DNA from 3 places in the Bacillus sp. CGMCC 1.16607 genome. Region 2 is predicted to be linked to each of the others. Evidence: riboswitches for the same ligand, from Rfam matches in the RefSeq annotation. Region 2 holds a riboswitch; each other region holds the start of a gene.
The links. A riboswitch is a leader RNA that binds a small molecule or an ion and turns the genes downstream of it on or off. The one in region 2 is predicted to bind S-adenosylmethionine.
Positions count from the first base shown of each region.

Region 1 (7,758 bases), on a different contig from region 2:
TTTCTTTCTTTTTTCTTGTAGATGACTAGCAGATATAGTGGTAATTTCCTCTCCATTTATAAAAACTTGACCACTCGTTGGTTTTTCAAGTAAATTAACACAGCGAATCAAGGTACTTTTTCCTGCACCACTATAGCCAATCACACCATGAATTTCTGCCTTATGGACGTGGATATTAACATCTTTTACGGCTTCTACAATCCCTTTTTTCGTTTCAAATTTCTTGGAAATATTCTTTAATATAATCATGTTGTTGTTCCCCCTTTTTAAAAGAGGTGATGAATCACCTCTTCTTATTAATCCCAGCTCGGAATGACGGAACCACCAAATGTCTTCTCGATGAATTGCTTTACTTCTTCAGACTGATAAGCCTTTTTAAGCTTTTTTAGTACTGGGTCATTTTTGTTTTCTTCACGCACTACAAGGTAATTAACATATGGTGAATTCGTTGACTCTAAAAGGATGGAATCCTTCTTCGGGTTTAGTCCAGCCTCTAAAGCAAAATTCGTGTTAATGGCAGCTGCATCTAGTTCACTTAATTGCTTCGGAATTTGAGCGGCGTCTAATTCAATATATTCTAAATCAAGCTTGTTTTCTTCTAAATCATAGATCGAAGCTGTTTCTCTTTTATCTTCTTTAATTTTTATGATTCCTGCTTCTTCAAGAATATATAAAGCACGTGCTCCGTTTGTAGGATCATTAGGTAAACCTACTTTCGCTCCTTTTGGTAGGTCTTCAATGCTAGCAAACTTGTCAGAATACACTCCCATTGGGTTTAGAATGGTTTTAGCTACTTCTACTAATTCGGTATCATGGTCTTCGTTAAATTTCTCTAAGAACGGTTTGTGTTGATAACTGTTTACATCTAATTCACCTTCAGCTAATGCAGTATTTGGCATAATGTAATCCGAAAAGACGACTAGCTCGAGTTCCAAGCCTTCTTTTGCAGCAACCTCTTTTACTTTTTCAACAATTTGTTCATGTGGCCCTGAAGTCACTCCGATTTTTAATTTCTTGTCATTTAAATGTTTCCCATCCCCAGAAGCCGTTTTTCCACATGCTCCAAGAACTCCTACTAATAGTATTAAAGATAAAATGATTGCTAGCTTTTTCATTTGCTTTCCTCCTGTTTGTTTTTTAAATATGTCGTTTCACTTTCACCCAATTTGACTGGATAGAATTGGTTGCCTTCTGTCTCATCATCAAATTGGCGCAGAAGGGCCATTTCTTCTATTTCGACCAGGACAAGATCGACTGTCAGAACTTGATTTTTCCCTTTTACAAGATGTCCACCAAAAACATTTCCTTTATGGTCACACATCGTGCCATGAATATGAACTTCATATTGGTTGTCACGCTGACAAACCACACCCGTTCCATTCAAAAATTCAATTGGACCTTCCACTTCATTAAGTTCACCATATCCAGCACCAATCTTCGAATTTACCTTCGGGACTAAATAAAAATATCCCGATCGCAATAAACTGCCAAAACAATTTAAGATAGAGGCGTATTTTATCCCATTTTCTTTGCATACCTGTTCAATTCCTGTTATCAGGTCAGTGCCAGGTAGCAGTCGGGCCGCTACTGTTTTTCCAGTGTCTCCAACAGCACAATGAATTCTTACCCCATTATTTATGTCACCTCCAAAAATGTAATAGAACCCCTTCTTTTTTGAACGAAAAAGGCCCCAATAAGGCTTACATACTTTATGTAAGTCTTATTGGGGCCTCTGGTCGTCCAGTCAGCCCGGGAATATTTAGTTCTTAAATTGGAACGTGTTTACTCACTTTCCATTATCATTTTACCTACTTCAATCAATCTTTTTATCTGTAAACCGTCTTTTCTCAGTCGATTCAACTTGAGTGATTTTTCCATCATGTACAGTAACGACTACCGATCCGAATTCTAATTTTTTTAATGTATCAATGATATGATCTAAAGTTTTTTGATTAATCTCTTTCATATTACCCTCCATATAAAAAACCTCTTCTTGGCAACGGCAAGAAGAGGTCAAAGTGATCTAACTCTTCTTATCTATCAAGCTTAAATGCTTGCTGGAATTGGCACAGTTCTCACGAATGAGTTGTTGCCGAGGTGTCATCGGGCCAGTCCCTATACCTCTCTTGATAAGAAAATTTTATTTTTTTATATAAATTAAAAATCCCTCCTATGTTAACTTGATAACATAAGAAGGGACGGAAGATGACATCTCTTAACTTATCTACCAAGCTTTACGCTTGTTGGAATTGGCACAGTTCTCAAAAGGAGTCTGCTGCCGAGGCTTCAAAGGGCCAGTTCCCTCCACCTCTCTGGATAAGATTTAATTATGATACTGTTGATTCTATAATACCTATTTAAAAATTGTCAACAACAAATTTGATTTTTTTAAAAAGAATATGCCAACTCTGTTTGTAAAGTTGACCAACTTTACGTGGATCTTTTCCATTATCGGGATTATTTGATTAACATGGTTACGAGAAAAATAATCGAGACACAACAAATCGCTGGAATCGAAAAAAATAGATTCGCTTTTAATCTAGCCTGATAATATGATTCATGGCTCACATACTGTTTACTATTAGGATGCGCTAAAATGAGTTTATCCCATAAATTGCTTATCCAATACAAAATAAAAAGAGAGAATCCAATTAAGATAATGATCTTAAAAAGAACAGGGGGTAATACGACTATGGCCACGCCAGTTGTCCCGATCATTTGAAAGTACCCCTTTAAATACGCGAAATTCCTGCCAATCATTTTTAAAAATAGCTCGATAAAACCGTTCTGTGCTGTGCGTTTCTTGAAGACTCTCTTAGACTGACGAAATAGTAATGGCTTTTTCCTATTTGATGTTTTTGTCTTTTCAATTTCTGGAGATGCTCTGAATATAATATTCAAGTAACGTAATCGTTCTTCATTTTCTTTTCTTACTTCTTCTTGGAAATTTCTCGTTGTAGACACCTTTGGGAGCGTAAGTGCCAGTGATATACCTATAAATAGAATGGCTAAAGCGAATGAATATACTGGCTGAAATACTAGGGGTGAGAAAAAGAACATATTACATAAAAATAAGGTAATCACAATCAACCACAAGATAAATTTTTCTATCCAACCCGTAAATCTAGAAATGAATACCGTTTTGATACAAATAATCAAAAAAGTTAGGCCGATGTAAAATAACGAAAATCCTACGATTTCTAAAGTATCGTATGAAAAACGATGAAATAAAAAGGGCAGAGCAACGATGACAAACAAAATAATTTGAAAAGCCGCTTTCCCTAACGAAAAGGCAAATGCCCATTTCTTCATATTCAAAAATTTCTTTATATGTTTTAAAAAATAGATCCCATCTGCTTCTTTAACAAAAGTACGAAAACTCCCAGCCCAACTGACTAAAAAAGCAATGGAAATAAGTATGTAAATAGACAAGTATTCACTCCATGTTGGAAGTTCCAACCACCAAGAACGATAAATAAAAATAGCAATAATTGAACTTGGAACTACTAAATATAACATAATTGTCCAGTCTAAAACGATTTTAATGATACGATATTGATATAAATAATCTCGTTTCACTCGGTCAATAAATACTAGAAAACTATTCATCACTATCACCATCTATTAAATGATGATAGCAATCGAAAAGAGAAGCTTCTGGCATTTTACAGCTTGTACGGAATTCTTCTAGCTTCCCATTTGCAATTAAGTGACCTGCATTTATTAACACAAAACGATCACAAATTTTTTCAGCTGTGTCCAATACATGGGTACACATTAATATACCAACGCCACGATCTCTTTCCTTTTGAATGATTTCTAATAAAGTTTTTGTGGCGATTGGATCTAGCCCAATAAACGGCTCGTCGATAATAAGTATCTCAGGTTGAGTCATCAAGGCTAATATAATCATTGCTTTTTGCTGCATTCCTTTTGAATAGGTGGCAGGCAATTCATGAATATGTTCGGCCATTTTAAATTTTTTTAATAATGGCATGACACGGTCAGTTACTTCTTCATCTGTAATTTGCTCAACAGCTGCAATAAAATCGATATGTTCTTGTAAGGTTAAGTCATCATAAAATACTGGTCTCTCAGGAAGATAAGAGGTAATGGTCTCCTCCTTCTTTATAATTTCCCCCTCTATAAAAGGAATTAATCCGAGAATACTTTTTATCGTTGTACTCTTCCCCGCACCATTTGCCCCAATTAAACCGATGAGTTCACCTTTTTCTACTGAAAACTGTATATCCTGAATCATTGCTTCATCTTTTTCATAGCCTGCTTGTTTAATATTTATTGAGATTAGTGACATCTGCATTCCCCTCCGCTTTTTTATACGGAAAAAATTTGAAAAGGTTTCTTAATTTAAAAGAAAAAGAAGTGCTATAAAAACACTCCTCCCAAGTATCATACATATTTTACATATTGAGTTGTTGTTTTGAGACTCTTTGATGATAGTACCGATCCGATAAATATCCACTAAGTGATGCGAGTATTTGTTGAAATAGCATCCCCACAACAACTGGAACCGAAACTGCAGGTGGAAAGTAAGAAACGGCTAAAACCGCTCCTGCACTGATGTTTCTCATTCCGCCTGTAAATATCAATGCAATCACTGTTCCTTGATCTTGTTTAAACACTCTTCCTAAAACAAAAGCAAGAAAATATCCAGACATAGCAATGACGAATACAACAATCGCGATGACAATGAGTTTTACGCTAATCACTCGTAAATGAGGTGCCACAACGGCACCATTTAACATAACGACAACTGCAAGACCAATTTTAGAAATTGGCGCTAGTCTCGGACTCCAAATCTCTTTCACTTTGCCCTTTGTCCATTGATTGATCGTCATACCAGCTAAGGAAGGGAGAACGATCATTCCTAACAAACCAGTCATAATGCTAGGTACATCCATCTCAATTTTTTGCCCAACCATGAGTGAGATCGTAAAAGGTACGATAATAGGCGAAAGTAAAGTGTCGATTAGAATGAGTGATAGAGTAAAAGGAATATTCCCTTTGTAAATAGAAACCCAAATAAGACTAGTAATTCCAGTTGGAATAGCCATTCCGAGTATAATTCCCGTGATCGTAAAAATATCTTCATTAAAAACAATATGTCCGATTCCCCAAGCCCAAATTGGCATGATGATGTGCAACAAGCCTAATGCAATTAGAATCGGTAATGGATGTAAAACCGCATCCTTCAAGGAACGAAAGTTAGAGCCTAAACTTCCTGAAAAAGTCATAAATGCAAAGATCCATGGAATTAAATAGGAGAAATCCTTAATATAAGCCGAGAGTAACACCCCTAGAACGACACTTGCCGGGGTGACCAGTGGCATAATTTTTTCAATTTGTTTGTTTATTCTGTGCAGCATGAAATCATAACTTCCAATCAGTATATAATTTTAAAGGGATTTTACGTATTCCTTCCAAGCGGTTACTCCACCCTCTAACACTAAAACATTATAGTCCTTTTCTGCTAAAATGGCAGCACATTTAGCCGCAGAATTTCCAGTAGTACATGTGACAACAATTTCTTCATCTTTTGGCAATTCAACAGCTTGGGCACTTTTTTCATCCATTTCAAAAATGATATTTTTCGGGATATTTCGTGTTGTTCCTTCAATATGGTCGGCATCGAATTTTTCCGAGGCTCTCACATCAAGTAGAAAAACAGGATTATCCTTCTTCATCTTTTCATACAGTTCTTTTGGTGATATTTTATTTACATTCACTACAATCAGCTCCTTAAGTTTCGATAGTTAAAATTAATAACTCATTACACTTATGATAAACTTAAATAAAGATTATGAATAGGAGATGAATGCAAATTGAAACAAGATCTAATTAGGAGATTAACTTCCTACGTTGTTGTCGATACACAGTCTAATGATGATAGTGAAACTTGTCCTTCCACACCTGGACAACTCACTCTTGCACAAATGCTCGTAGATGAGTTGAAAGCGATTGGTATGGTTGATGTGACAATGGATGAAAATGGTTATGTGATGGCAACCCTTCCATCCAATACAGAAAAAGATGTGCCAACCATCGGATTTTTGGCACATGTGGATACAGCAACTGATTTTACCGGCAAAAATGTAAAGCCACAAATCGTTGAGAACTACGATGGCGAGGATATTGTTTTAAATAAAGATCTACATATCGTTCTTTCAACAAAGGATTTCCCACAAATGTCCAATTATCATGACCACACTCTAATTACTACGGATGGTACGACCCTTCTTGGTGCAGATAATAAAGCAGGCATTGCGGAAATCATGACAGCCATGGATTATCTTATTCAACATCCTGAAATTAAGCATGGAAAAATTAGAGTCGCCTTTACTCCTGATGAAGAAATTGGAAGAGGACCTCATAAATTCGATGTCGCTTCTTTCGGGGCGAAATACGCTTATACGATGGATGGTGGGCCACTAGGAGAATTAGAGTACGAGAGCTTCAATGCAGCTGCTGCCAAGATTACAATTAAAGGAACAAATATTCATCCTGGAACGGCAAAAGGGAAAATGGTTAATTCCACGAAAATTGCCATGGAATTTAATAGTCATCTACCTGTGGAAGAAGCACCAGAATCTACTGAAGGTTACGAAGGTTTTTACCATTTAAATTCATTTCAAGGTGATGTAGAAAAAACAACACTTTCTTACATCATCCGCGACTTTGACAAAGATAACTTCCAAGCTCGGAAAAATAAATTCGAAACCATTGCGAAGGAACTCCGAAGCAAGTACGGTGAAGGCAATATTTTATTAGAAATAAAGGACCAATACTATAACATGCGTGAAAAAATTGAGCCAGTAAAAGAAATTGTCGACATCGTTCAGCTAGCAATGGAAAAGTTAGACATCGAACCGATTTTCAAGCCAATTCGCGGCGGTACAGACGGTTCACAGCTTTCCTATATGGGACTTCCGACTCCTAACATTTTCACAGGTGGCGAAAACTATCATGGTAAATATGAATTTATCTCTGTGGACAATATGGTGAAAGCTACCAAAGTGATTATAGAAGTTGTCCAGTTGTTTGAACAAAGAGCTTAACAAGAAAAGCGGAAGCAGCTCGTTCTGCCCGACAAGCAAAAGTCGATCCATGAAAGAAGGCGCTCTTTGCCTTCATTCATGGAGTGGCTTTTGACCTCGAGGGGCAAGGACGCTTGCGCTGGACAATTTTCGAAGTCCGTAAATGTTATACTTATCTTTTAAATAGAGCCCCCACTAAAGTGGAGGCTCATTTTTTATTCCTCTATAATCTTAGTAACGTTCCCCTGTGGCTTGATTAATTCATTATAAAAAGTAGCAACAGACGTTGAGACATAAGGAGAAAGCCATAATAACCCGATTCCCAAAGTAAAAATACATAGAATTCCCCAGCCTATAAAGCTTAAGTTTAAGAGAAAGTATTTCCATTTGTAACCATTCATTCGTCTTCTACTTTCCGAAATCGCATCAAGAGCAGTCAATTCAGGGTGGTCCTTCAATAATAAGAAGGTTTGAGAATACGAGAGACTTTTAATGATACCAGGAATAATCAATAATAAGGACCATAAAAAGGTAAAAATCCCTACAAGAATAGACGTGCCTATTAGTTTCAATGCTCTTTTTCCATCTTTGTAGATCATAAAGACATCCGTGATCTGCACCTCTTCAAACCTGGCGACACCCAGAAAAAACCAAGAAACAGCAATGGTAAATGGGATTAAAGCAATGGAAAGGATCATGCTAA
Region 1 covers NZ_JBHUJX010000022.1:142,747-150,504, reverse strand. Annotated here, with positions in the region: gene ACFSO7_RS15780 (methionine ABC transporter ATP-binding protein) at 1-249, opposite strand, end outside; gene ACFSO7_RS15775 (MetQ/NlpA family ABC transporter substrate-binding protein) at 297-1,115, opposite strand; gene ACFSO7_RS15770 (PPC domain-containing DNA-binding protein) at 1,112-1,621, opposite strand; gene ACFSO7_RS15765 (YezD family protein) at 1,814-1,966, opposite strand; SAM riboswitch class I at 2,031-2,136, opposite strand; SAM riboswitch class I at 2,218-2,323, opposite strand; gene ACFSO7_RS15760 (ABC transporter permease) at 2,458-3,609, opposite strand; gene ACFSO7_RS15755 (ABC transporter ATP-binding protein) at 3,602-4,315, opposite strand; gene ACFSO7_RS15750 (bile acid:sodium symporter family protein) at 4,422-5,387, opposite strand; gene ACFSO7_RS15745 (rhodanese-like domain-containing protein) at 5,418-5,747, opposite strand; gene pepT (peptidase T) at 5,844-7,076, shown strand; gene ACFSO7_RS15735 (DUF975 family protein) at 7,271-7,758, opposite strand, start outside.
Region 1: another riboswitch for S-adenosylmethionine. It lies ahead of ACFSO7_RS15765 (YezD family protein); the one in region 2 lies ahead of ACFSO7_RS11140 (O-acetylhomoserine aminocarboxypropyltransferase/cysteine synthase family protein).

Region 2 (7,758 bases):
TAATTCCAAACACTACCACTGAGCCTGCACCTTTTGGCAAATATTTCTCTGCTAACTCATAATCTCGGTGATCTTCATGTCCTGGATAAGCGATCCAAGCTACAGCAGGATGCTGTTCTAGATAATGAATCAGTTCTTTTGTATTGGCAATATGTTCCTTCATTCTCACATGCAAAGTTTCGAGACCAAGTGCAAATTGGAACGCATTTTGCGGACTTAAGGAAGGTCCTAAATCACGTAATAATTGAACTCTCGCCTTTATAATATAGGCAATGGGTCCAAGTACCTCACTGTAAACGATATTGTTGTAGCTAGGATCTGGTTCATTGAAACCAGGAAATTTCGATGAACTCCAATCAAACTTCCCACCATCAACAATTACTCCTCCTAAGGTTGTTCCATTACCCAATAACCATTTCGTTGCAGAATGAATAACGATATCTGCTCCATACTCAATTGGGCGGCAAAGGTATGGAGTTGCAAATGTATTATCTACGATGAGTGGTAGCCCATGTGAATGTGCAATTTCTGCAACTCTTTCAATATCTAACACTCGCAATGAAGGATTTCCGATGGTCTCAGCAAAAATGGCTTTCGTTTTGTCTGTTATGGCTTCGGCGAAATTCTCTGGTCGCTCTGGATCCACAAACGTTACTTTAATTCCATACTTTGGTAATGTTGTAGCGAACAAATTGTATGTTCCCCCATAAAGAGTGGAGGCTGATACGATTTCATCACCAGCTTGTGCAATGTTCAAAATAGCTAGAGTGATGGCAGCCATTCCACTTGCTACAGCCAATGCTCCCACTCCTCCTTCTAATAGGGCTACCCTTTCTTCAAAAACGGTGACAGTTGGGTTGTGAATTCTTGTGTATATGTATCCTGATTCCTTCAGTCCAAACAAGTTAGCTGCATGTTCTGTATTTTGAAATTGGTAGGCGTTATTTTGATAAATAGGCACTGCTCTTGCACCGGTGACAGGATCTGGTTTTAATCCCCCATGAACCCCTAATGTTTCAAATCGATATTTTTTTTGTTGTTCTGTCATTGCCATCTCTCCCTAAATTATATTTGAAGAGAAATCAAAAAACCTCTTCTAAAAGAAGAGGTTAACTATCATCTCTTCTTATCTACCAGAGTGTTCCCCCTGCTGGATTTAGCACCGTGTAATCTAACCGGTTGCCGGGTTTCATAGGGCCAGTCCCTCCACCTCTCTTGATAAGAAATATTAAGTTTTAATGGTAAATTTTATATTTAGCGCTAAATTTAAATGAATCTTATCACACGGTTTTTACAAACGTCAAGTTATTTTTTAGAAATTTCTGATAGAAAAGCGGAAGTGCCCGTTTAGCGACGTATGGACTGGTCTGCTCCGCAGTCTAGCTGCGGCTCCTAGCCCCTCGAGGTCATAAGCCACTCCTGACAAGAAGGTAAAAGGCAATCTTCTTGTCAGGACCGTCTTATGCTTGTCGGGGCTGGTCAGTCGCCTCGCTTTTTGATGCATGAGATAAAGGAAACACGAAGAGCGATAGCGATTCGATGTTGACTTATCGTAAGGAGGAGAGGGACAGTACACTAGGCGCTGGGCACTGGAGCTAGACAATTTTCATAGTCCCAAAAACATTCTGACTCTGAAACGAATTGTAAACTCGCCAATTGAAATATAGCCTCAAGTAGTAGGGTATTTCGAAAGGAAGCTTGAATAGAAATTTGTCTTTGATTGACCATTTTTCTAAGGTGATATTGTCCAGTTATCAATTTTTCAAAATTATCGCTTGTTCCATGGATCTTTACATTTGGAACCTTTTCCACCGTGTTTTTGCCTAATTCAACCTCTCCATTTGAAAATGATACATATACAGTTTTATGTCCGATATCGAAACAAACTAACATATCACTAGAATGAGTTAATATAAGTACAGATGGATTTTTCTGTAAAGAATACACCCAGCTTTGAATATATTTCTTCATGGCAATCACCTCTTTAGTCATCACCATTACTATTCAGCTTTCTTGGGACAAATCCTTTAATTTTCCTTCGACAAATACCCTCATGCACTTCGACAAAATAATTAATTTCCCGAGAAATATGTAAAAACTAACTAGCTGTTTTCAGCTTTTTTTCGTCAATGATTCTTTTGAAAACAAGATAATAATACACTGAACCAATTAAATATAAGGATGCCGTAATCGTAAAGACTGTAGCGTAGCCCCAGTAAGTGCCGTATTTAATTACGATTCCTGTTGAAACAGGTCCCATTAAAGCCCAACCAAGATTGAATACCATCTGGTTTACCGAATTGGCCAACCCCTTCATCGAATCGTCTACTTTAGACATCATTAATGATGTCTGTATTGGGTTTCCCGCATTCATTAATGCTTGCCTAAATAAAAAACCAACCGCTGCAAGCCATAGATTTTCCGTATAAGCCGTTAATAATAGAAATGGCAATGACAGTAATTGCAAGACAACAACAGCCCTGACCTCCCCTAATTTCTTCACAACAAGAGGACCGATAATCATAGCAATAGCCGTCGCCGCTTGACCGAGTGAAATAATAAAACCAATTGTTGTATTAGAGGCTGCAAATCGGTCTGAAAAATACAAATTTAAATATGGGATCACTAGCCCAGCCCCAACACCGATAATTAGTGAAGGGATCGCAAATAAAATGACTAACTTGTAGTTGTTTTTTTGGGCTAAACGTTTTTCTTTAACTGGACGATTTTGTTCTTTTTTGGGTAATTCTTTAAATTTTAAAATAGGAAAAATTCCAATTAAAAAAATGACAGACCCAATAAGTAATGTATAACGAATACTTTCTACTTCGGTAAAGAAAAGAGAGAAAAGGTCCGTCAAGGTTCCACCTAATACATTTCCAATCACATTTGCTCCAGTCATGGCCGCAAATTGAATACTGAAAAGATGAACCCTTTGCTCTTGGGTTGAATTTTCAGCCAACCACGGGACACCAGAAACTTGCAGAAAAGCCATTGTCGTTCCAGTTAAGAAGGCAAACAAAATCAATAAGCTTTGTATATCAGTTATACTTCTGCATATCAGTAGAATTCCAGTGAAGACCGCTCCAATTAGCATGACTTTTTTTCGCCCTAAGCGGTCACTTAAAAAACCAGCTGGTATTAAAATGATTGCGGTGGCTAATGAATTCATTGAAATGATTTGACCGTTCACTTGCTCGGTATATCCAAGCTCTCTTATATAAAAATTATATATAACCATAAAGATTCCCATACCAATTTGGATGAAGAGGCTACTTAATAACGCCAATCGAATATTCCGATTATAGCTGCGAATTTGGTTTGCCCATTCTTGATAAAACGCCATTTCTTTTCCTCCTAATGTTTCGCTCCCCTAAATATCATAATTCTTTCATGCTGTCCTTGTAAACAAAAGAAGCCTGACTATTAGAATTTTTTGAAAAAAATTAAAAAGATGCATTAAGCATCTTTTAGTTTTTCATATAAATATGGAACAGAATGGAACGCATAGATTTTCTCGAGTAGTTGACCCTCCTTTATGCTTACTAAGCAAGGCACACTTTCAATTGATAGAATATCAGCGATATCTGCGGCATAATTGAGGTTCGCTTTCGCGATGTGTAAATTTGGAAGTAATTCACAGGTGACAGTTAGTATTTTCGAGGCCATTTGGCATGTTCCGCATAGTGGTGTATAAAGGTAAATCAATCCTGTTTTATTTTCCTTCAAAAAAAGCTTTATATCTTCTTGGCTAAATTCATTCAATACGATTCATCCTTTTTCTAAATGTTCCGAATGCACATCGATATTAGCAGCCATTAATACGCTCGCTAAATGATTACTAGGAGCCGTTGCCACTTCACGATAAGAGCGATCAATATAAAGATGACCAGCTTCAGGAAATTCACGTTTAAACTGCTTTCGAAGCTTTTCTCCTGCCGCATCAGCATCCACTAATATATATACTTCTTTTTCTAGAAGAGAGTCAATGAGTTCATCCATTTTCGATAGGCTCATCGTACCATTTGTACAAATTATCTCAACAGGCTCTTTCACAATATTTTCAACCTTTTTCTTATCTGAGGTGCCCTCTACAATAATAACTTTATCTAGCATTATGATCACCTATAATAGTTGATATTGATTACTTTAAAGTATTCCTAATGTGACCGAATGGTGTGACAGTAAGAGTCTATCTTCGCATATTGATTCTTCAGCAACATCTTTATCATTTTATATTTATAGTGCCCCGTTTTACAAAGAATGTATTGAAAAATAATGAAAGCAAGCACCTCGTGATCCGAGGTGCTTGTGTCTTTGTCCAGCTACAGCGGCTAGCCCCGACGTACAGGATGTACGAGTGTCGACAATGCGACAGGACGTCGCGTTTTTGTCGTCCTCGAGGTTCCTTGTAGGGGCTGAACAAGCCGCTTCCGCTTTTCTATTTAATCTTCTTTTACCATTTCCTCATACTGTTCTGCAGACATTAAGCTATCTATTTCCCCAGCATCAGTTGGTTCAATCACGATCATCCAAGCTTTCTCATATGGAGATTCGTTTACGAATTCTGGGCTGTCGTTTAAATCTTCGTTAATAGCGACTACTTTTCCGCTAATTGGTGCATATAGCTCAGAAACAGTTTTAACCGATTCTACACTACCAAATGGCTCATTAGCAGTTACAGCATCGCCTACTTCTGGTAGTTCAACGAATACGATATCACCTAATTCAGATTGAGCAAAATCAGTAATTCCTATGCGTACTTGTTCTCCTTCAACTTTAACCCATTCATGTTCTTCAGAATAACGTAATTCCTTTGGTGTATTCATCCCTAATCCCTCCATTATTAATTATCAGCACTCAGCTTGAATCCATTCTGAATGCATTATCTATCATATTAAATGATGATATCCTAAATTAATTTATTAGCATACTTAAAGAATTTGCCCTAATTGCCTATCTATAACCATACTTTGGCAAAATCTTTTTCATTAAAACCTATAGTCACTTTATTTCCATCACTGATTAATGGACGTTTAATGAGCATGCCATCACTTGCCAATAGCTCAAACATCTCTTGTTCTGTGGCTGTTTTAAGCTTGTCTTTTAAACCTAACTCGCGGTATTTTATGCCACTTGTATTAAAAAATTTCTTCAAGTCTATCCCGCTTTTAAGATAGATTTCTTTTATCTCTTTCACTGAAGGCGGCGATTCTGCAATATGTATTTCCTGATAGGAAAGATTGTGTTGATCTAACCATTTTTTCGCACTTCGACAGGTTCCGCACTTTGGATAACAATAAAAGGTTAAATTCACCTTTTTCACCACCTAATCGACATTGTCTCAATTGAATAGTAGCATATTTTGACGAATTTTCCTAATAAGATCATCCATCTAAATCATTCGACTTTTTTTCAAAAAATCCTTCCTTCATGCAAAAAATCAAGCCCCCTTAAAAAAGGGAGCTTTCCAAAATTAAACGATAAATTTCTCTGCTTCGATTAATTTTTCTGCAGCTTCACGTTTCTTTGCAATCACATTAATTGGTGTATGGCGAGTAAATTTACGTAAAGCAGAAACTAGCATTCTTAAAGTGTCCCCTTGCTCTGTAGCGACAAGTGTTTCTTTTGCATGCTGTTCTATTTCATTGAATGCTTCTTGACAGAAGATTTGTGTGTAAAGAAGCTTTTGCTTGCTCTTCTCAAGTCCGAATTTCTCGATCGCTTTTTCTGTACGTAATACAGCTGATTCCATTGCATAGGCGTTCGAAATAATATCAGCAATATTAACTAAGATTTCTTGCTCTTTTTCAAGTTCTTTTCCAAATTTTTGAGCAGCAAGACCCGCAGCCAATAAGCCAATTTTCTTCGCATTTTTTACTAAATATTTTTCTTGTGCTAATGGTTCATCACCAGGCTCTTCTGGCATCATCATCATTAACTCTTCTTGTAATTGTAAAGCTTTTTGGAATAGTGGTAATTCACCTTTCATCGCTTTACGTACAAAAGTACCAGGTACTAGTAGACGGTTAATTTCATTCGTACCTTCAAAAATACGGTTAATACGTGAATCACGGTACACTCTTTCAATTTCGTATTCCGCCATAAAGCCATAGCCACCATGAATCTGAACGCCCTCATCGGCAATATAATCTAAAGTTTCTGTAGCAAATACCTTGTTCAATGAACATTCAATCGCATACTCAGCAATGGATTTCGCTACTTCTTTTCCATCTTTTACTTCTTCCTCAGACAATTTACTCATACGATCTTCAAATAATCCAACTGTACGGTAAACGGAGCTTTCAGCTGCATAAAGTTTTGAGGCCATAGTCGATAATTTTTCTTTCGTTAAATTGAATTGAGAGATTGGCGTTTTGAATTGTTGGCGCCCGTTTGCATATTGTACAGTAATTTCAAAAGCACGTTTAGAAGCACCTACCGCACCAACTCCAAGCTTATAACGACCGATATTTAAAATATTGAAGGCAATAATATGACCTTTTCCTGCTTCTCCAAGTAGATTTCCAACTGGAACTTCGGCATCTTGTAAGATTAATGTACGAGTGGATGAGCTTTTAATACCCATTTTCTTTTCTTCTGCACCAGTTGAAACCCCATTGTATTCTCTTTCAACGATGAAAGCAGAGAAATGCTCGCCATCAATTTTTGCATAAACAACAAATACATCAGCAAATCCAGCATTGGTAATCCATTGTTTTTCACCGTTTAGGATATAATGGGTACCTGCTGCATTTAGTTTTGCAGTCGTACGAGCACCTAAAGCATCTGATCCTGAGCCTGGCTCTGTCAAAGCATATGCTGCTAATTTTTCACCAGTAGCCAAGGCTGGAAGGTATTTTTGCTTCTGCTCTTCATTACCGAATAATACAATCGGCAATGAACCGATTCCAACGTGCGCGCCGTGGGAAATAGAAAATCCTCCTGCACGAGACATTTTTTCAGCAATAAGCGCTGAGCTAACTTTGTCTAGGCTTAATCCACCATACTCTTCTGGAACATCAGCACCAAGAAGGCCTAATTCACCTGCTTGTTTTAATAGTTTCACAGAACGGTCGAATTCATGGTTTTCTAAATGCTCAACCTCTGGTAATACTTCATTCGTTACATAGTCCTCGGTAGTTTTGGCTATCATTAATTGCTCGTCTGTATAATCTTCTGGTGTAAAAACTTGCTCTTTCGTTACATCTTCGATTAAAAAGCTTCCACCTTTTATTAAATGATCTGTTTGATTAGTCATTATGATTCCTCCTTAAATTTACAATAGTTCAAATACTCCTGCAGCGCCCATACCGCCGCCAATACACATCGTGACAAGGCCAAATTGCTCATTTCTACGTTTCATTTCATGAATAAGTGTTAAGGTCAGTTTTGCCCCTGTACAGCCAAGTGGATGACCTAAAGCAATTCCACCGCCATTTACATTCACTTTTTCTTCATCGATTCCAAGTTCTCGAATCACTTGAATGGCTTGAGAAGCAAATGCTTCATTCAATTCGATAAGGCCAATGTCTGAAAGTTCTAAGCCAGCAAGCTTTAGTGCTTTCGGAATGGCTACAACTGGACCGATCCCCATAATTTCAGGTGGAACTCCACCAACTGCAAATGAGCGGAATTTCGCCATTGGTTTTAACCCTAGAGACTCAGCTTTTTCACGATCCATTACCATAACTGCCGCTGCACCATCACTTGTTTGTGAAGCATTTCCAGCTGTTACACTACCTGTAACCGAAAAGG
Region 2 covers NZ_JBHUJX010000018.1:179,947-187,704, forward strand. Annotated here, with positions in the region: gene ACFSO7_RS11140 (O-acetylhomoserine aminocarboxypropyltransferase/cysteine synthase family protein) at 1-1,048, opposite strand, end outside; SAM riboswitch class I at 1,124-1,225, opposite strand; gene ACFSO7_RS11145 (SCP2 sterol-binding domain-containing protein) at 1,576-1,971, opposite strand; gene ACFSO7_RS11150 (MFS transporter) at 2,099-3,346, opposite strand; gene ACFSO7_RS11155 (thioredoxin family protein) at 3,460-3,765, opposite strand; gene ACFSO7_RS11160 (toprim domain-containing protein) at 3,772-4,122, opposite strand; gene gcvH (glycine cleavage system protein GcvH) at 4,446-4,829, opposite strand; gene ACFSO7_RS11170 (arsenate reductase family protein) at 4,961-5,317, opposite strand; gene ACFSO7_RS11175 (acyl-CoA dehydrogenase family protein) at 5,477-7,261, opposite strand; gene ACFSO7_RS11180 (acetyl-CoA C-acetyltransferase) at 7,280-7,758, opposite strand, start outside.

Region 3 (7,758 bases), on a different contig from region 2:
TTAATAACGGAACGAGTCCTGGATGAATTCCTGCCGATGGAACAGGGAATGTCTTTAAAAAGAATTCATCTTCTTTCAAAAGCTCTTGTTTGATTGCCAATGTTTTCACTTTCTCAAGTGCAACCGATCCATATGGTGAAGGGAATAAGGAGAAATCTGCTCCAGCATATCGCAGTAATTTTCCTAAAATCAAAGCATGTGAGAATCCGTAATGACTTGAAGAAAGAAAAGATCCACTAACAGCAGGGTGAGCCATTATCGGTAATCCAATTTCTTGATCTTCACGTAATTCTTGTAAACTATCTAATCCGTATGAAAATACATTAAATAATAATACATCTGCTCCTAATTCAGCCGCTTTTCTTGCTTTATCTCTTAGACTAGATGATCTTCCTGTTAAATTAACAGCATACAAGGTTCGATTGCCCGTTTCTTCAAGAGTTGTTTTTAATATTTTCTTACCAGCAACAATTCGTTTTTCAAATGGGGTAAGTTCGTTTTCAAAGAGAATTTCATCATCCTTGACGATGTCAATTCCACCAAAGCTTTGTGCCATTAGTTGTTTAGATAAAAAATCAAGATCTCTACCGATTACGCCTTTGAAAATACTCATGAGTAGAGGACGATTGTAGACATTGAGCAATTTTCTAATGCCTTCTATTCCGTATCTAGGACCCGGAAAAGCTTTTTTTAACTGTTCAGGGAAAGTTAAATCGATAAGTTTGACTTTACCATCAAGCGAAAGCTTTCCAAATACGGTTGTTAATATCGCCGGTATATCCGCTGAAAAGTTTAGAAGCGGATAGGCAATTTTTATAATGGCTTCGCCTTCCTTATCAGTTATCTCTTCAATCGAAACAACTTTACCTTTATGCTTTTTCAGTTGATTTTGTTCAAGTTCAGGCAGGTCTGTCCAAGAACCGATGGTTAAACCTAAAGCTATTTCTTCAGCTTTTTTTAACGGGCTTCCATTTATTTCTTTTATCAAATACGTTGCTATTAAATCATTCATGATGGATACTTCCTTCCCTAAAGCAATAAAAAAACCTCTTCAAATAAGAAGAGGTTAGCGTGACAAACTAACGTCCTCTTATCTATCAGCTTTATGCTGCAAGAATTAGCACCGTGCTTTATGAATTATTCATAAAATCGGTTGCCGGGCTTCATTGGGCTAGTCCCTCCGCCTGCTCTTGATAAGAAAATCGTTTATTCTATTTTAAAGTTAATGATATTGTTTTCTCAAATTAATATGGATTATGACAGGATTTTTTTAAGTTGTCAACATATTTTTTAGAATATTTTCAAAGATTGGATTCTTCTAACTGCTTCGTGCATCCTTTCTTCCGAGGTTAATAAGCCAACGCGAACATAACCTTCCCCATAACTCCCAAATCCAAGTCCAGGTGCGACAGCAATTTGCACCTTCTCTAATAAATAGTCGGCAAATTCTTCTGAGGTAAATCCTTCTGGGACCTTTAACCAAGCAAAAAAGGAACCCTTTGGGGCTGTTACATTCCATCCGATGGACTTCAATCCCTCTATCAGTACATTTCTTCGTGATTCATAAAGATCGTTTAGTTCTTCTACACATTGTTGTGAAGCGTTTAACGCCTCTGCTGCAGCTTCTTGAACCGCGCCAAAAATACTCACATATAAGTGATCCTGCATAAGTTCAATCGTTGAAATTACACTTCGATTTCCGACAGCAAATCCAACCCGCCAGCCAGCCATATTATATGTTTTTGATAATGTATAAATCTCAATCCCAATATCTTTTGCACCTTCCGTTTGTAAGAAGCTAAGAGGCTTTTTACCATCAAACCCAATGGCTCCATAGGCAAAATCGTGAACAACACAAATATTGTTCTTCTTTGCCAGCTCTACTGTTTTCGAAAAAAATTCAGGTGTTGCAGTTGCACCTGTCGGGTTATTTGGATAATTAATAAACATAAGTTTTGACTTCTCTAGAATGGCAGGATCGATATTTTCATAATTTGGTAGGAAATGATTTTCTTCAAGTAAAGGCATAATAGCCATATTTGCCTTTGCAAGGGCTACACCTGATAAATAATCGGGATAACCGGGATCAGGGACTAGTATGGTGTCTCCAGGATTTAATAGGCATTGTGGAATTTCTACAAGCCCTGCCTTCCCTCCGAACAAAATAGCCACCTCTTCGTCTGGATTCAACTGGACACCATATTCTCGTTCATAAAAATTGGCAGCCGCTTGCTTCAAGTATTTATACCCTTGGAAAGGTGAATACTTATGATTTTTTGGATTGGCAGCAGCCTCTTGAAGCTTTTTCACAATATGATCAGGCGTCGGCTGATCTGGATTACCTTGCCCTAAATTAATTACATCATAGCCATTAGCAATATAGTGTGACACCTTTTTCACTAAAGACGCAAAAAACTGCTTCGGCAAACTATTTAACAAATCTGACTGCGGAAAAGACCTCATCAACATCCACCTACTTCAACGTATTAACGTACTGGGGGTCAGTCCCCCATCGTTTCACCACTTTAACGTGTTGGGGGACTGACCCCCAATGATTTAACGCGTTAACGTGCTGGGGGACTGACCCCCACTGCTTTAATGTGGGAAAAAGTTTGTATTGAAATTCTAGTATGAAATGATATATGGTTATTGTCAGAATGTAAAGAAAAAATTTTTTGATAGAGGTGAGTGTGTTGAAATTTAACCTTGCATTGATTCAAATGGATATTCACTTTGGTGATCCAAAACTGAATTTCCAAAAGGTTGATACTCTTATCGAGCAAGCTATGAAAAAATCACCTGATATAATCGTTCTTCCTGAGCTTTGGACGACAGGCTATGATTTAACAAATCTTTCAACAATCGCGGATAATGACGCGATTCACACAATTGAATTTCTTAAGTCAGAAGCAAAACAACATGGGGTACATATTATTGGTGGGTCAATTGCAAATAAGCAGGAGGATGGGATATATAACACACTTCTTGTGATCAATCGTGAAGGTGAACTCGTGCACCAATATAGCAAACTTCATCTTTTCCAATTGATGGATGAGCATCTTTACTTGAAGCCAGGTGGAAATCAAGGAATATTTTCACTAGATGATCAAGTATTCGCAGGACAAATTTGCTACGACATTCGCTTCCCTGAATGGATTAGAGCACATGTATTAAAGGGGGCAAAAGCCATCTTTGTCGTTGCAGAATGGCCTGCACCAAGGCTACATCATTGGAAAACGCTTCTTACGGCAAGAGCGATCGAAAACCAATGTTATGTGATTGCATGTAACTGTTCTGGTTCAAATCCAGACAATGTATTTGCAGGGCATTCCCTTATCATCGACCCTTGGGGGGAAATTATTGCGGAAGGCTCACAACAAGAAGAAATCATTTATGGTGAAATCGATATAGAGAATGTAAGGAACGTACGCAACATAATACCCATCTTTCAAGATCGAAAACCAGAACACTATGAAAAGTAATAAAATAGTAGTATAGTTGATAAAGTAAAAAAGACAGTATGGCTAAATCGCCATTCTGTCTTTACTTTACCCGTCTATCTTTGCCCACATTTCAACTGGGTTTAATTCATAAATGCCATTTTCTCGAAACATGTAATGATTGATAATAAATTCACGCCTTATGGTTGCGTAATCGTCGTGAAACTTTAGAATGTATTCATTAATTTCCTTTTCTTCGTATTTCTTCCCTTTTTCAAATCCTTTTAAAATATGTTCAAAAACAATCAATTTTTTCTTCCTTTGAGCAGGAATGCTTTTAAGCTTCCCATCTTTCGAAAAGAAGTTAGCAATGATTTTTTGATGCTCTTCACTTTGCTCATTCATTTTCGATTCCTTCCCTTCTATGAGTTGAATCAAGCTTTGGGCTTGTTGTCTTACAACAGAATGCTTCAAATAAAAATAAATTGTATTTTTCTCTCTTCTTTCATAAACAACATCAATTTCCCTAAGTTTTTTTAAATGGTGGGTTATGGTCGGTGCGGTTAGCCCCAGTTTACCTGCTATCGCTTGTCCATGAAGAGGACCGCTCGATAATAAAGAAAGAATTCGTAATCTTGTCGCATCACCCATTGTTTTATGGAAATCAATTAAGCGATTTAACTGCATCTGACCCTTCCTTTCTTCTTAGATAATCATCTAATTAGATGATAATGAAAATAACATATAAAAGCAAGTTATAAACTAAAAAAGTAATCCCAACTATACGGATTACTTTTTCCAAACGAACTCTCTTTAGTATAAAAGACTTTTATTAACTCTTTTCAGTTTCCATACTAGAGCAATTGATAGGCAAATAGATATGAAAAGTTGTCCCCATTCCTTCTATGCTTTCAACTGTAATTCTTCCTTTATGCTCTTCAATGATTTTATAGCTGACCATTAAGCCAAGACCTGTTCCGCGTTCCTTCGTTGTATAAAATGGCTCTCCTAGTCTTTTCAGTTTTTCCTCTGGAATACCCATTCCTTCATCTTTGATGGAAATGTGAATATAATTTTCGTTTTCCCGTTCCATCTTTATAGTTATTTTTCCCCCTTTTTCCATCACTTCGATAGCATTTTTTAGCATATTGACAAAAACCTTTTTTAATTGATTGGATTCGCAGTAGACTCCTGGTATGAACTCCTCATAGAAAGAATGAAATTGAACATTATACATTGCCGCTTGCGCACTTAGTAATTCTACTGTCTCTTTCATAATTTTTATTAAATCCACACTTGAATATTTTACTACTTGTGGTTTAGCCAGAATGAGAAATTCATTTATGATTGAATCGATCCGATTAAGCTCAGATAGGATAACTTGAAAATACATAGAACGTTCTTCTTTAAATTCCCCTTGTAGAAGCTGGATAAATCCTTTTAAAGCGGTCATTGGATTACGAATTTCATGAGCAATTCCTGCGGCAAGCTCGCCTACTACATTTAAAGTATCTGACTTCCTCAGACGATCCTCCATCTCTAATTTCTCTGTCACATCTTTTAAAACCATAAAATTCACATCGGAAAATAGATGATGTAAAGCACTAAATTCATAATATTCAATGGTATCCTGTTCTAAATTGACCGTAAATGTTCCATTTAGTTTTCCTTCATTAACAAAGTTTTCTAGAACTTTTGCAAGTTCTTGTCTGTTTCTATTTATATCTGGCAAAAGACCAAACAATGATTGACCAATTATTTCTTCTCTCGTTTTTTTAAATATTTTACATGCAGATTCATTAATATCGATAATCTCAGCTTGATCATTCCAAAGGATAAGCCCTTCCAACGAACCTTCAAATATTTTACGAAACTTTTTTTCACTCTCTCTTAATTCGAGTTCCATCCGAAACCGCTCACTCACATCACGGAAAATAGTCATATGGAAATTTTCAACAGAATGTAATCGAGAGGTAAATTCAATTAGCTTTTCTTGACCGTTTGGTAATAAAATAAACAATTGATTGCTTGCGGCACCCGTTTGGAATAATTCTTTGAGAATACCTTTTTGATGTTTGTTCTTTTGATGAATAAACTTACTAAAGGCTGTTCCAATTAATTCTTGATAACTACAGTTAAATATTCTGCAAGCTGCTTGATTCGCATTAATTATTTTTCCATTTGCATCCCAGAAAATAATGCCATCCATTGCCTCGATAAAAAGCTCTTTAAAAAAATAATCATATTTAGTTGAATGATTATTAAAATTCACCTTTTCCGTTATATCCCTAAAGACAGAAATAAGATTTTGAGTATTTTCATCAATCGTTGTAATCACGCTAAAATGTGATATCCCATTAATATGTTGAATGGGCAATACACCTTTTGTATTTCGATTTTGATCAAGTAAAATTTTTATTCTTCGAAGTTTGTAATGTTTATTTTTAGGTACAAAATGTTCCATTGTTTGACCTACTATTTGATCTTTGTTCAGATTAACAAAGTGACAAAATGCTTTATTAACATCAATAATAATTCCTGTATGATTTAAAATGACAATACCATCTAAAACCTTGTCAAAAATATCATATGAAAAAGAATTGGGGCTTTGTGTGGTTAAATTGCTATTATTCATAAGGTCAAAAATCCTCCCCAGCTATCACTGAAAACTGAAAAAATAATATATTCACTAAATTCGATAAATTAGTTAAAATCTCCTTTATAAAAATATGAGAAGCAAAAATTATTCTAAAAAACATAAATCTGTTAGATAAAAAAAAGAACTGCAAATTTCTTCACAGTTCCAATCGGCTATTATTAAGATAGTTTAAATTTTGAAATCATTGAATTTAATTGGTCTGATAATTCTGCAAGTGCTCCCGCGTTTTCAGATATTTCTTCCATTGAATGATTTGTCTGAGTAACTGAGGCGCTTGTTTGTTCGATTCCAGCAGCAGATTCTTCTGAAATGGAGGCAATATTTTCAATCGAAGCATTCATTGAAACTGAACTTTTAGCCACTTGTTCAAGACTATCTGAAATTTCTTTCACTTTATCCGTCATTAACGTGACTGCTTCATAAATTTCCTTAAAGGTTTGCCCAGTTATTTCAATTTGATTTGTTCCTTCTTCCACTTCACTATATCCTGCTTGAAGTGAATGAACAACATTATTAGATTCGGTTTGTATGCCCTGCACAATTTTTGTAATATCTGATACTGAAAATGATACTTGCTCTGCAAGCTTTCGTACTTCATCTGCAACTACCGCAAAGCCACGGCCATGTTCTCCAGCTCTAGCAGCTTCAATGGCTGCATTTAAAGCAAGAAGATTCGTTTGACCAGCGATTTCATGAATTACTTTAACAAGCTTTGAAATTTGTTTCGTTTGATCATCCAAACCTTGAACCTTATCAACAGATGATTTCATAATATGATTAATTTTCACCATTTGTTGCTGTGATTCTCTCATGAGAGTGTTACCTTTTTGGGTCATGACTAATACATCGTTTGATGACTTGCGAATCACTTCCCCGCTCTCAGTAGCTTCATTCACTTTTCTTAAATAGTCATCCATTATTTCGGACAATTCGGATGCATGATTTGCCTGTACTTCCGCTCCACTTGAAAGCTCCTGCATAGTGGATGCTACTTGCTGACTAGAAGCCCTTACTTCAGATGCGGCAACATTTAATTCACCGCTTTTATTATTTACATGATTCGAAACACTTGAGATTTCCTGAATCATCGTGCTCAATTGCTCTTTCATTAAGCTTGTTGCTTTGCTTAATGCTGCAATCTCATCCTTACCTTTATATTCTTGTAATTCAACATGTAAATTACCAGCTGCAATTTCATTCGAAACGGAGACGATATGATTCAATTTTTTTGAGATTAATCGACCAATAATGACAATTGTTATAATACCTAAAACCATTGAAACGATAACTGATATAACTAGGACCATTAATGTTAAAACAAGACTTGCAGTAGCAGAAGTCACCGCATTTTTTTGATCTTTTTGTAAAATTTCTTTTAGAGCATCTAACTTTTGAACATTTTCTTCTATTAAATTATCAACCTTTAATTTTCCTAGGCGATATTCACGCTCATTTAAAAGCTTAACCTCAGGCATGATCACTCCGGTAAAGATGAGATTTAATTGTTCATCATTTTTATTCATATAGATAAACAATGTCTTTTCTTCTTGGGTAGATAAGCCTTTTCGTATTTCTGCTTTTAGAGCTTGTAATTCCTTCGACAATTCTTCGAAATTCTTTAGATGTTTTGGATTAGAATCAATAATATAATTACCGATT
Region 3 covers NZ_JBHUJX010000008.1:391,355-399,112, reverse strand. Annotated here, with positions in the region: gene mtnW (2,3-diketo-5-methylthiopentyl-1-phosphate enolase) at 1-1,012, opposite strand, end outside; SAM riboswitch class I at 1,088-1,200, opposite strand; gene ACFSO7_RS04795 (pyridoxal phosphate-dependent aminotransferase) at 1,291-2,463, opposite strand; gene ACFSO7_RS04790 (carbon-nitrogen family hydrolase) at 2,694-3,482, shown strand; gene ACFSO7_RS04785 (DUF2087 domain-containing protein) at 3,549-4,127, opposite strand; gene ACFSO7_RS04780 (PAS domain S-box protein) at 4,273-6,075, opposite strand; gene ACFSO7_RS04775 (methyl-accepting chemotaxis protein) at 6,258-7,758, opposite strand, start outside.
Region 3: another riboswitch for S-adenosylmethionine. It lies ahead of mtnW (2,3-diketo-5-methylthiopentyl-1-phosphate enolase); the one in region 2 lies ahead of ACFSO7_RS11140 (O-acetylhomoserine aminocarboxypropyltransferase/cysteine synthase family protein).